3 regions of the Actinopolymorpha sp. B17G11 genome follow, and region 3 is predicted to be linked to each of the others. Evidence: predicted binding sites of a transcription regulator. Region 3 holds the regulator's gene; each other region holds the start of a gene.
What was found. The regulator HrcA, encoded in region 3, represses chaperone genes, less so after heat shock. The targets are predictions, from matches to a motif close to TTGGCACTCGNNNNNNNCGAGTGCCAA.
Positions count from the first base shown of each region.

Region 1 (4,383 bases), on a different contig from region 3:
GGTCTGCACCCGAACGGCCTTGAGGAGAAGGTCATGACGCAGGGCACCGTGAAGTGGTTCAACGCCGAGAAGGGCTATGGCTTCATCGCCGTAGACGGCGGGAATGACGTGTTCGTTCACTGGTCGAAGATCGAGATGGACGGTTACAAGTCACTCGCTGATGGCCAGTCGGTCGAGTTCGAAGCCGTCGAGGGTCCGAAAGGACTCGAGGCGCACGGAGTTCGACCCCTCTGAAACCGGCTCGAAACCGAGCCCTCGCGGCCCGGTCGCATAACCTGATTGGGGTCCGGACGGGCTAACCGTCCGGGCCTCAACTCTTCTTCGGGATTCCGCAACTTTTCGGCGGCTACCCGGTGAGCTGTCCGGCCCGGTGAGCTGTCCGGAAGTTTTCAGGGCTGTGGACAACCAAAGCCGGACGCCGCTTTCGCGCCCTACTCTTGCGAGCGTCACGTCGACTCCACTTTGGGCCTTGCAGGCTCCGGAGCCTTGAAGAGAAGGGCCTGACAATGGCCGATTCAGCCGAGGAACGGCTCGCCGAACTGCGCGGTGAGAAAGCCCCGAAGGAGCCGCCTGCCACCATGGCGCAGGGTGCCGCCAACGATCCGGCGATGCCCACGTCCCTGCCCGCCGAGCAGATCCCGCTCGACGCCCGGGCGGTGGTGGGCGGGCAGCAGCTCGGGTTCGGATGTCTTCTTGCCCTCGGCTTCATGCTCGTGTTCTTCATCGGACTGATCAGCATCCTCGTGCTGGTGTTCTCCGCGGTGGAGAGGGACATCGTCGCGGTCGTCGTAGGGCTGTTCTTCCTGGGCATGTCGGTGGGCGTGGCGGTGGCGCTGGCGAAGTGGATTCGGCGCTGCCGGACCTGGTTGCGGGGAACGGTGCTCGTGGCCCGGGGGCCGTTCGGCACAAGCAGGTGTGACCTGGCCACCTCTGCGGTGAGCGTCGACTCGGCGGCGGAGACCAGGACCGTGTCGACCCACGGCCCCCACGGCACGTCGTCCACGACGGTCAGGACCGGCCGCCGCATTCCCTTCCTCGTCCTTCGTGAGGTCACGACCGGAAAGGTCGTACGCCTGATGCTCCGCGGCAGAGGTGGCAGGCTGCTTCCTCCCGACCAGCTGCGCCTGGTGGCGGCCGCGATCTCGACTGGTCCGCGGCCACAGCCGTACGACCAGCAGGCCCAGCAGATCGCCGCCGGCCTGCGGGCGCTCGCCGACGACCCGTTCAGCGGCCACCTCTAGATGAGGGTTTTGTCTGGCAGTGCCGGGTCGGCACACGACATCCCGCATCCCGACTGGCGGGGTCTCGCCCCACCAAATCGCCCCGTATGCTCGGACGAAGACCGCAATGAACCGGCATCAGGCCGGTGTCAAGCCAGCCCGACTCCAATCGCTGAAGATCATGTCCGCTGCAGGATCACGACCGGAAAGTCACGGCCGCTCATCGATCGATACGTCTCGTAGTCCGGGAGCATCGACACCATCGTGGCCCACAGTGGCGGTTGCTCCTCGGCCGTCGCAAGGCGGGCGCAGGCGGTAAAGACTGGTTCCAAGCCGATCTGTATGCGTACCTCGGGATGCTCGAGCAGGTTGAGATACCACGCGGGGTACTCAGGAAGCCCACTGTTCGACGGCACCAGGAGATAGCGATCGCTGTCCTCGCCGTAGTACAAGACCGTACGCCGCCACTTGCCCGACCTGCGACCGCGAGTCGTCAACAGCAATGCCGGCAGGCCCAGCTGGTCTCCAGTACGCCCAGTGTCGAGGTAGTGGCGGGTGTGCTGAGCTACCCAGTCCACCGGGCTGTCCTGAGCCTCCTCCGCCTCGGACACCACGTTCCACCCCTCCCCAGCCGATCACCGCAAGCCATGAGCACCCGATGCTAGCTCCCGTGTTCGACCCCACCGGCAGGCCAGCCGCTTGCACTCTCCCCGGTCGAGTGCTAAACACGTGCTTAGCACTCGAAGGTCGCGAGTGACAATCCGCTGCAGGGCGGTTCGGCGAGGCCCCTGGCATGGTGAGGGGCCGTCCGTCGCGGGCGTCGGGCCGGCCACACGACATCCACCCGACTGGGGGAGGATCCAGCTAGATGCCCAAGATCATCGCGTTCAACGAGGACGCGCGACGCGGTCTCGAGCGGGGAATGAACTCGCTTGCCGATGCCGTCAAGGTGACCCTTGGTCCCAAGGGTCGCAACGTCGTCCTCGAGAAGAAGTGGGGCGCGCCGACGATCACCAACGACGGCGTCTCCATTGCCAAGGAGATCGAGCTCGAAGACCCGTGGGAGAAGATCGGGGCCGAGCTCGTCAAGGAAGTTGCCAAGAAGACCGATGACGTGGCCGGCGACGGCACGACCACCGCGACCGTCCTGGCGCAGGCGCTGGTCCGCGAGGGCCTGCGCAACGTCGCTGCCGGTGCCAACCCGATGGGCCTCAAGCGTGGTATCGAGGCAGCCGTCGAGCGGGTGACCGAGCAGCTCGCGCAGGCCGCGAAGGACGTCGAGACCAAGGAGCAGATCGCGTCCGTCGCGGCTGTTTCCGCCGGTGGCGACACCAGCGTCGGCGAGATCATCGCCGAGGCGATGGACAAGGTCGGCAAGGAAGGCGTCATCACCGTCGAGGAGAGCAACACCTTCGGCCTCGAGCTCGAGCTCACCGAGGGTATGCGCTTCGACAAGGGTTACATCTCGGCCTACTTCGCCACCGACATGGAGCGGATGGAGGCGACGCTGGACGACCCGTACGTCCTGATCGCCAACTCCAAGATCTCCGCCGTCAAGGACCTGCTCCCGGTCCTGGAGAAGGTCATGCAGTCGGGCAAGCCGCTGCTGATCATCGCCGAGGACGTCGAGGGCGAGGCCCTGGCCACGCTCGTCGTCAACAAGATGCGCGGCACGTTCAAGTCGGTTGCCGTCAAGGCACCCGGCTTCGGGGACCGGCGCAAGGCCATGCTCGGTGACATCGCCATCCTCACCGGTGGCCAGGTCATCTCCGAGGAGGTCGGTCTCAAGCTCGAGAACGCCAGCCTCGACCTGCTCGGCCGGGCCCGCAAGGTCACGGTCACCAAGGACGAGACGACCATCGTCGAGGGCGCAGGCGACTCCGACCAGATCGCCGGCCGGGTCAACCAGATCCGTGCCGAGATCGAGAACAGTGACTCCGACTACGACCGCGAGAAGCTGCAGGAGCGGCTGGCGAAGCTCGCCGGCGGCGTTGCGGTGATCAAGGTCGGCGCCGCCACCGAGGTGGAGCTGAAGGAGCGCAAGCACCGGATCGAGGACGCCGTTCGCGCGGCGAAGGCCTCGGTGGAGGAGGGCATCGTCGCCGGTGGCGGCGTGGCGCTCGTCCAGGCCGGAATCAAGGCGTTCGACAAGCTCGACCTCGAGGGTGACGAGCTCACCGGAGCCAACATCGTCAAGGTGGCGCTGGAGGCTCCGCTCAAGCAGATCGCGATCAACGCGGGCCTCGAAGGCGGTGTGGTCGCGGAGAAGGTGCGCGGCCTGCCTGCCGGTCACGGCCTGAACGCCGCGACCGGTGAGTACGTCGACATGCTCAAGGCCGGCGTCCCCGACCCGGCCAAGGTCGTTCGTTCCGCGCTGCAGAACGCTTCGTCCATCGCGGCCCTCTTCCTCACCACGGAAGCGGTCATCGCGGACAAGCCGGAGAAGGAGAAGGCACCGGCGGGCGGCGACCCGTCTGGTGGCATGGGTGGCATGGACTTCTGAGTCCCACGCCTACCCTTCGTACCGCACGACCAAGAAGGGGCGGTCCCGGAGCCATCCGGGACCGCCCCTTCGTGGCTGTCCAGCCGTCGCGGTGTGCGCTCGCGACGGTGCCGTACGGAATGATGGGCGGCATGGACACCAGCCTCGATCGGGCCAAGGCGTTGCTGGCCGCGAATCCGCTCGTGGACGGGCACAACGACCTTCCGATCGCGATGCGCCTGCATGCGGCGTACGACTTCGACCGGCTCGACATCGGCCAACTGGCTCCCGCGTTGCACACCGACATCCCACGGCTGCGCGAGGGCCGTGTCGGGGCGCAGTTCTGGTCGGTCTATGTGCCGAGCCGGCTTCAGGGCGACCGCGCGGTCTCGGCGACGCTCGAACAGATCGACGCGGTGTACGCGATGATCCACCGGTACGCCGACACGTTCGGGCTCGCGACCACCGCCGACGAGGTGGCGAAGGTCTTCGCGTCGGGCCGGATCGCCTCGCTGATGGGCATGGAGGGCGGGCATTCGATCGACTGTTCGCTCGGGACGCTCCGGGCGATGTACGCGCTCGGCGTGCGCTACCTGACCCTCACCCACAACGACAACGTGCCGTGGGCCGACGCAGCGACCGACGAGCCGAGCCAGGGCGGGCGCGGGCTCTCTCCCTTCG
Region 1 covers NZ_JBEFTW010000001.1:57,846-62,228, forward strand. Annotated here, with positions in the region: gene ABN028_RS00265 (cold-shock protein) at 34-234, shown strand; gene ABN028_RS00270 (hypothetical protein) at 507-1,241, shown strand; gene ABN028_RS00275 (nitroreductase family deazaflavin-dependent oxidoreductase) at 1,400-1,834, opposite strand; gene groL (chaperonin GroEL) at 2,089-3,723, shown strand; gene ABN028_RS00285 (dipeptidase) at 3,795-4,383, shown strand, end outside.
Region 1: a site for HrcA is predicted at 1,919-1,945, ahead of groL (chaperonin GroEL). Genes of this name have one in related genera too.

Region 2 (4,383 bases), on a different contig from region 3:
TTCAAGCGCACCATCGGCCAGGTGAAGGCCGTCGACGGTCTCGACCTCTCCATCGCGCGCGGCGAGACGTTCGCGGTGGTGGGCGAGAGCGGCTGCGGCAAGAGCACGTCCGGGCGGACGATCCTGCGCCTCGAGGAACCCACCGAGGGCGAGGTCATCTACCACCACGACGAGCTCGGGGCGATCAACGTCGAGAAGGCCGATTCCAAGCTGCTCAAGCGGATCCGGCCGGAGATGCAGATCATCTTCCAGGATCCGTTCTCCTCCCTCGACTCCCGCATGACGGTCGGGCGGATCATCGCCGAACCTCTGGTGATCAACAACATGTTGCGTGGCCGTGAGCTGCGCGACCGGATCGCCGAACTGCTCACCGTGGTCGGTCTTCGTCCGGAACACGCGAGCAGGTATCCGCACGCCTTCTCCGGCGGCCAGCGTCAGCGCATCGGCATTGCCCGCGCGCTTGCCCTCAACCCGAAGCTGATCGTGTGTGACGAGCCGGTGTCGGCGCTGGACGTCTCGGTCCAGGCGCAGGTGCTCAACCTGCTCGAGGACCTGCAGGACAAGTTCAACCTGACGTACCTCTTCATTTCCCACGATCTCAGCGTGGTCGAGCACATCGCCGACCGCGTGGCGGTGATGTACGTCGGGAAGGTGGTCGAGGTCGGCACCACCGACGACCTCTTCTACAACCCGAAGATGCCTTACACAGAGGCGTTGCTGTCCTCGCTGCCGCAACCGGATCCACGCAAGCGGACCCGGCCGACGCTGCTCGCCGGCGAGGTTCCCAGCCCGGCCAATCCGCCCAGTGGGTGCTATTTCCACCCGCGTTGCCCGTACGCCCAGGAGATCTGCAAGACCGAGGCGCCACCGCTTCGTGACGTTGGCGGAACGCACTTGGCGGCCTGCCACTTCGCCGACGAACTCTCACTCAAGGGCACGACCCGACTGACGGAGATCAAGGCGCCCGAAGTCGTCGCCGCGGCGGCTGCTCAGGAAGCAACACAAGGGACACCATCGTGACTGGAACCGTACGCACGGGACGCCCCCGATTCACCGGCGTCACCACCTACAAGGACCCCCTCGGACGGTTCTCGTTCCGGTATCCCTCGGACTGGAACGAGTTCGAGCTCGCCGACGACCGTGAAGGCGTGATGTACGCCCCCGAGGTTGGGGAGTCGCCGCAGACCTACTTCGCGGCCTGGATCACCAAGCTCGACGAACGCGTCGTCGCCGAAGACCTGCCGACCCTGCGGGAGGGCATCGACGCCGGCCTCGAGCAGCTCACCGGCTGTGAGATCGAGACCGAGAAGGACGACGTCCTCGGCAATCTCGTGAAGCTCGAACGCGTCTACCGGTTCGACGACGAGGGGACCGTTCGGCAGCGCCGGGTATGGACGTTGTACGTCGATACCTGGCGGATCGTCCTGGTCTGGCAGGGCTGCACCCCCGACGAGTACGCGTACTGGCTTCCGATGGGCAACTACGCCTTCGCGACGTTCGACCTGCCGGAAGCGCTGTGGTTCGCGACCGACCGGGACCTGCGCGCGTTCGACTGACGGAGCCGGGCCGCGAGGGCCGGGGAGAGCGTCCGGAAGGGGCTGCCGGCGCTTAGCAGTCAGGTGCCGGGAGTGCTAATCTTTGCTGCGTTGGCCGCCGCCCTCGGACATGGCGGCGATGTTGACTGGAGGAGCAGTGCCGACCTATCAGTACGCCTGTGTCGACTGCGACGAGCAGCTCGAGGTCGTCCAGAAGTTCACCGACGATCCGCTCCGCGAGTGCCCCACCTGTGCCGGCCGGCTGCGCAAGGTCTTCAGCGCCGTGGGCGTGGTCTTCAAGGGGTCGGGCTTCTACCGCAACGACAGCCGGTCCGACGGCCGTGGCAAGAAGTCGTCCGAGTCCTCGAGCTCCAACGGCGAGTCGAAGTCCAGCGACTCCTCGTCCAGCAGCGGATCGTCGGACGCCTCGTCGAGCGGTGGCAGCAAGTCGAGTGACGGCAAGTCCGGTGACAAGGCGACCAGTTCATCCTCGTCGGGAGCCTCCAGCTCCAGCTCTGCGACACCGAGCAAGTCGGGCTCGGCTGCCTAGGCCCTAGAAGGACTAGGGCGTGTCTCCTAAAGATGTGGCGTGTGGTCGGCCAGTATTGGTTTCATGATCCGTTCAGGTGTGATCGACGATGGTTTGTGGTCTGTGATCGAGCCGGTTCTTCCTTGTGGGGATGGGCGTCAGGGGCGTCCATGGAATGACCACCGGTTGATGTTGGAGGGAATCTGCTGGCGGTTCCGGACCGGCTGTCCGTGGCGTGACCTGCCAGCGGAGTTCGGGCCGTGGCAATCGGTGTGGAAGCGGCACCGACGGTGGTCTGCCGACGGAACCTACGACCGGATCTTTGCCGCGGTCCGCCTCGCGTGCCCGGATGCGGCGGGTGCGAAGGACATGAGGCGGCTGTTGAGTGCGGACTCGACCAGCGTGCGAGCCCATCAGCACGCCGCCGGCGCCCCCGGCCTAAAAAGGGGCTGAGTCGAGTTACAAGAATCTGCCGGCCGAGCCTGATGATCATGGCTTGGGGCGGTCTCGGGGCGGGTTCACCACCAAGGTCCACGCGCTGGTCGACGCCGACTGCCGACCGATCACGCTGCTGCTCAGTCCCGGGCAGGCCGGCGACAACCCGATGCTGGCGCCGCTGCTGACCCGGCACCGGCTCTATGACCGCCGACCGTTCCGGCTGCTGGCCGACAAGGCGTACTCCCATCCGTCCACACGGTCACACCTGCGGGCGTTGAAGATCCCGCACACCATCCCCGAACGGATCGACCAACTCGGCCGCCGCAAGGCCAAGGGGTCAGCAGGCGGCAGACCCGCCAGCTTCGACCACCTGATCTACAAGTGGCGCAACACCGCCGAACGAGGCTTCAACCGACTCAAGCAATGGCGCGGCATCGCCACCCGCTACGACAAGTACGCCATCACCTACCTCGGCGGACTCACCCTCGCTGCCGCCATCCTCAACTACCGCCAGGGTTTAGGAGACACGGCCTAGCCGCGAGCGATGGCGACCACGTTGACAAGCTAGCCGCCTGCGACGGAGCCACCCTCCACACCGCCGCGATCAACGAGCGCTGGACGCTGCGTACTGCCAGATTTTGTCCACAGGTGCCCGATCGGCTGCGAATGTGGACAACTCGCTCGGGGTCCACCGAATTTCCCTAGCCTCTCCGCATGACCGCATCTCCCCCTTCCTCGCCGCCCCCGCGGGCGCAGATCGGCGTCATCGGCGGCTCCGGTTTCTACGCCTTTCTCGACGACACCACCGAGGTCGCCGTCACGACGCCTTACGGTGAGCCGTCCGATCCACTGGTCGTCGGCACCGTCGGCGGCCGCGCTGTCGCGTTCCTGCCGCGGCACGGGCGCGATCATCGGCACCCACCCCATCGGATCAACTACCGCGCCAACCTCTGGGCACTGCGGTCGGTCGGCGTACGACAGGTCCTCGGTCCGTGCGCGGTCGGCTCCCTGCGGGCCGACCTCGGCCCGGGCAGCGTCGTGGTCCCCGACCAGTTGGTCGATAGGACGTCGGGCCGGATCCAGACCTACTACGACACGGGCGCGGTCCATGTGAGCTTCGCCGATCCGTACTGTCCCGACGGTCGCCGGGTCGTCCTCGACGCCCTCGACCGAACGGGCTGGCGAGCCACCGGTGGCGGGACGATGGTGGTGATCGAAGGGCCGCGGTTCTCGACCCGCGCCGAGTCCAGGTCGTACGCCGCGGCGGGCTGGTCGCTCGTCAACATGACCGGGCACCCCGAAGCTGTTCTGGCGCGCGAGCTCGGCCTCTGCTACACCGCCATCGCCCTGGTCACCGACCTCGACGCCGGTGTCACCGAAGGAGAGGGGGTCAGCCAGGCGGAGGTCTTCGCGCTCTTCGCCACCCACCTGGACCGCCTGCGCAAGGTGCTGTACTCCGTGATCCCCGACCTCCCGTCCGTGCGAGCCTGCCCGTGCGCCACGGCCCTCGACGGGCTGCCGATCCCGCTCACCCTGCCGGAATGATCGACATGCTGACGACCAGACGGTTCGGGCGCGACCTGCGCCGGGCGGTGTCGTGGCACCGGCGGCTGCTCGCGGCAGGGCTGGCGGCGGCCGGCATGGCGGTGGCGCTCCACCTGACAGAACCCGCACCGGCGCCGACCGCCACGGTGCTCGCGGCGGCACGCGACCTGCCCGGCGGCGCCCGCCTCGCCGACTCCGACGTTCGCACGGTCGCTCTCCCCCGTGACGTCATACCCGCCGGCGCCCTGACGCCAGGCGATCCACGCACCGGGCGGATCCTGGCCGGGCCGGTCCGCGCGGGTGCGCCCCTGACCGATGTCGACCTGGTAGGCCCCG
Region 2 covers NZ_JBEFTW010000038.1:25,346-29,728, forward strand. Annotated here, with positions in the region: gene ABN028_RS29000 (ABC transporter ATP-binding protein) at 1-1,020, shown strand, start outside; gene ABN028_RS29005 (PsbP-related protein) at 1,017-1,556, shown strand; gene ABN028_RS29010 (FmdB family zinc ribbon protein) at 1,693-2,085, shown strand; one part of gene ABN028_RS29015 (IS5 family transposase) at 2,149-2,510, shown strand; one part of gene ABN028_RS29015 (IS5 family transposase) at 2,509-3,037, shown strand; gene ABN028_RS29020 (S-methyl-5'-thioadenosine phosphorylase) at 3,217-4,047, shown strand; gene ABN028_RS29025 (SAF domain-containing protein) at 4,044-4,383, shown strand, end outside.
Region 2: a site for HrcA is predicted at 1,609-1,635, ahead of ABN028_RS29010 (FmdB family zinc ribbon protein). Genes of this name have one in related genera too.

Region 3 (4,383 bases):
CCTTCTCCTCGTCCCGTAGCCTGGCGAGCTCGGTGAGCAGGTCTCGCTGTGCCGCGTCGAGCTTCGTCGGCGTCTCCACGACGACGTGGACGACCAGGTCACCGCGATGCGAACCGGACAGATGAGGTACGCCTCGACCGGTGACGACCAGGCGCTGCCCGGACTGCGTGCCAGGCTTGACGTCGACCTCGACGGTGTCGTTGTCGAGCGTCTCCAGCGAGATCGTCGTGCCGAGCGCCGCGGCCGTCATGGGCAGCGTCACCGAGCAGTGCAGGTCGGCGGCGCGCCGGGTCCACACCTCGTGCGGGGCGACCTGGATCTCGACATACAGGTCGCCGGCGGGACCGCCGCCGGGGCCCACCTCACCCTGGCCGGCCAGCTGGATCCGGGTGCCGTCGTCGACGCCGGCGGGGATCCGGACGGCGAGGGTACGCCGGGACAGCACCCGGCCCTCCCCCGCGCACTCAGGGCACGGGGTGGGGATGATCGTGCCGAACCCCTGGCAGCGGGGGCACGGCCGGCTCGTCATGACCTGGCCGAGGAAGGACCGTTGGACGGAGCTGATCTCACCGCGACCCTCGCAGACCGAGCAGCTGGTGGGTGTCGTGCCTGGGGCAGCGCCCCTGCCCGAACAGCTCCCGCAGACGACGGCCGTGTCGACCTGGACCTCCTTGACGGCGCCGTACACCGCCTCGGCCAGATCGACCGAGAGGCGCAGGAGCGCGTCCTGGCCACGGCGGGTCCGGGGTCGCGGCCCGCGGGCGGTCGTGCCGCCGAAGAACGCGTCCATGATGTCGGTGAACGAGAAACCCTGCCCGAATCCCGCACCTTGTCCAGCCGCACCGAGCGGATCGCCCCCCAGGTCGTAGACCTCACGCTTCTTCGGGTCCGACAGGACCTCGTAGGCGCGGGTGACCTCCTTGAAACGCTCGTGGGTCTCCGGATCCGGGTTGACGTCAGGGTGCAGGGTGCGCGCCAGCCGGCGGTAGGCCTTCTTGATCTCCTCCGCGGACGCGTCGCGCCCGACTCCGAGGAGTTCGTAATAGTCCTGGCTCATGCTGTGGGTGGCCTCTTGCACTGACTCATTCCCTTGGGACTCATCTTCCTTAAGACCCCGCTGCCTCTTTGAGAAGCTATTCCTCAGCGAGGATCTGACTGACATATCTGGCGACCGCCCGGACCGCACCCATCGTGCCCGGATAGTCCATCCGGGTGGGTCCGACGACACCCAGGTGGGCGAGTGTCTCGTCCCCAGGACCATAGCCGGTCGCGACAACGGAGGCGGCGGCCAGCTCAGCGTAGGGGTTCTCGTGCCCGATCCGGACCGTGAGGCGGGCGGGAGCGGTCGACTCGCCGAGGAGCCGCAACAGCACGACGTGCTCCTCCAGCGCCTCGAGTACCGGCCGGATCGAGGAGTGGAACTCGTGCCCGAGCGGGATCAGGTTGGCGGTGCCACTGACCGCGATGCGTTCCTCCGGGCGTTCGACGAGGGTCTCGAGGAACGCCGACACGATGCTGGCGACGATCGGCTGGTCGTCGGGCGCGAACGCCTCAGGCAGGTCGACCACGAGCGACTGCACCTCGGCGAGCCGCGCCCCCATGACCGCAGCGTTGAGGCGGGCCCGGACATCGCCCAGCAGCGCGTCTTCAGGGGCCTTGCCGACGTCGACGACACGCTGCTCGACCCGGCCCGTGCTGGTGATGAGGACGATCAGCAGCCGGGTGGTGGACAGCAGCACCAACTCGACATGGCGGACGGTCGACCGGGACAAGGTGGGGTACTGCACGACCGCGACCTGGCGGGTGAGCTGGGAGAGCAGGCGTACGGTCCGGTTGACGACATCGTCCAGATCGACCGCGCCCTCGAGGAACGTCGAGATCGCCCTGCGCTCCGCGCCAGACATCGGCTTGATCGTGCTCAGCCGGTCGACGAACAGCCGGTAGCCCTTGTCCGTCGGGATCCGGCCAGCGCTCGTGTGCGGCTGGGCGATGTAGCCCTCGTCCTCCAGCGCGGCCATGTCGTTGCGGACCGTCGCGGAGGAAACGCCCAGGTGGTGCCGGTCGACAAGCGCCTTGGAACCGACCGGCTCCTCGGTGTGCACGTAGTCCTCGACGATGGCGCGGAGGACGGCCAGCTTGCGTTCGTCGAGCATGGAGCCCGCACCTCCTCGCGTCACGGTTGACCTGAGGGCGGGGCAGCGGCATGTGCCTGGCACTCCCCGAACCCGAGTGCCAGTCTACGGGGAGAGGCCCCGAATGTGCGTCCTGAGCGGATGCGAGGCTGTGGATCGTGGACACGAACACGCACGGATGGACCGAGGTCGGGCCGGGCTGCTTCGCCCGCCGCTACCCGTCGTACGACCTCACGATCGGGGCGGTCGTGGGTGCCGACGGCATCCTGCTGGTCGACACCCGGGCAAGCCTGGGCGAAGCCGACGAGTTGCGCGCTGACCTGCGTCGCCTCTCCCGCGCGCCGGTGCGCTGGGTGGTCGACACCCACTGGCACTTCGATCACTGCTTCGGCAACGCCCGGTTCGCCGACGCGGTGATCTACGGCCACGAGTCCGTGCCCGCGATGCTCGAGGCGCGGGCCGACGGCGTGCGTGCGGAGCTCTCGGCGCGGTCCGCCGAATGGGCCACGGAGATGGCCGCACTGGAGGTGGTGCCGCCGGGACGGACCTTCGCGTCGGTCGCGATGGCCGATCTCGGCGACCGGGTGGTGGAGCTCGTGCATCCGGGACGCGGCCACACCGACGGCGACGTCGTGGTCCGGGTTCCCGACGCCGACGTGGTCTACGTGGGAGATCTCGTCGAGGAGTCCGGCCCGCCGTCGTACGGCGACGACTCGTACCCGCTCGAGTGGGGTGCGACGCTCGACGTGGTGGCGGGACTGTTGACGACGCGGACAGCGGTCGTGCCCGGGCATGGCACGGTCGTGGACCATGCGTACGTCGGGGAGCAGCGCGGCGACCTCGTGGGCGTCGCCGGGACGATCCGCCGCCTGGTCGAGGAACGGGTGCCGATCGAGCGGGCATGGGAGGCAGCCGAGTGGCCATGGTCGCGGGAGGCTTTGGCCGAGGCGATCCGGCGGGGGTACGCACAACTGCGCGACACTCGCGGACGGCGGACACTGCCGCTCGTGTGAGGCGGCTACCCTCGCTCTCCATGGCCGGATCCTCACCTCCCGCTGACCGTTACGGACCTGACGTTCTCGAGAGCGACTGGCGGGCGCCGAAGCGCGGACGCTCGGTCGACGTCGCCGTCGAGCCCGACATGGTGGTCGAGGACGCGACGACCGGCTTCTGCGGCGCCGTCGTCGACATCGAACGCACACTCGTGGTGCTGGAGGACCGGTTCGGTGCCCGGCGAAGCTATCCGTACGGGCCCGGGTTCCTGCTGGAAGGGCGGCCGGTCGTTCTGCGTCCGCCGGCCACGGGAGGCTCGGCGGCGGGTGGACCACGGCGCACGGCGTCAGGGTCGATCGCGGTCTCGGGTGCGCGGGCCCGCGTCGCCCGGGCGAGCCGGATCTACGTCGAGGGCCGCCACGACGCCGAGTTGGTCGAGAAGGTCTGGGGCGACGACCTGCGGATCGAAGGCGTCGCGGTGGAGTACCTCGAAGGAGTCGACGACCTCGCGAGTGTGGTCACCGAGTTCGCGCCCGATGCCGACCAGCGGCTCGGCGTCCTCGTCGACCATCTGGTGCCTGGCAGCAAGGAGAGCCGGATCGCCGCGGAGGTGGCGGCCGGGCCGTTCGGTGCGTACGTGCTCGTCGTCGGACATCCGTTCGTGGACATCTGGCAGGCCGTACGCCCAGAGCGGCTGGGGCTCGACGCCTGGCCACGGATTCCGCGGGCGACACCCTGGAAGCACGGGATCTGCGCGGCGCTGGGGTGGCCGCATGCCGAGCAGGCGGACATCGCGCAGGCCTGGCGACGGATCCTGGGAGGTGTCCGGACCTACCGCGACCTCGAGCCGGCGCTGTTGGGCCCGGTGGAGCAGCTCATCGACTTCGTGACCGTGGGCGGTCCGGCGGACGCTGGTTCGTGATCACCGCGCAGAAACCGGGCACGTCGCCGGTGGCGGTCGTCAGGTGCGGGCAGGCTCTGTGCTCCACCCCAGCAGATCGCGTACGACCGCGTCGGCAAGGAGGCGACCTCGACTGGTGAGCACGGCGCGACCGGCCGCCAGAGCTGAGGCCTCCAGCAGGTCGTCACCGGCTGCCCGCTGGGCGGCCTCGACGCCTTCTGGTCCGAGGACGTCGAGGGCGAGGCCGGCTGCGAGGCGGAGTTCCAGCATGATCCGTTCGACCCTCCGGTCGGCCGGGTCGAGGGTTTCGCGGGCGTGCGCGGGGCTCGCGGCGGCGGCGAGGCGTTCGGCGTATGT
Region 3 covers NZ_JBEFTW010000003.1:90,687-95,069, forward strand. Annotated here, with positions in the region: gene dnaJ (molecular chaperone DnaJ) at 1-1,057, opposite strand, end outside; gene hrcA (heat-inducible transcriptional repressor HrcA) at 1,134-2,153, opposite strand; gene ABN028_RS04685 (MBL fold metallo-hydrolase) at 2,291-3,145, shown strand; gene ABN028_RS04690 (DUF3097 domain-containing protein) at 3,166-4,047, shown strand; gene hemW (radical SAM family heme chaperone HemW) at 4,087-4,383, opposite strand, start outside.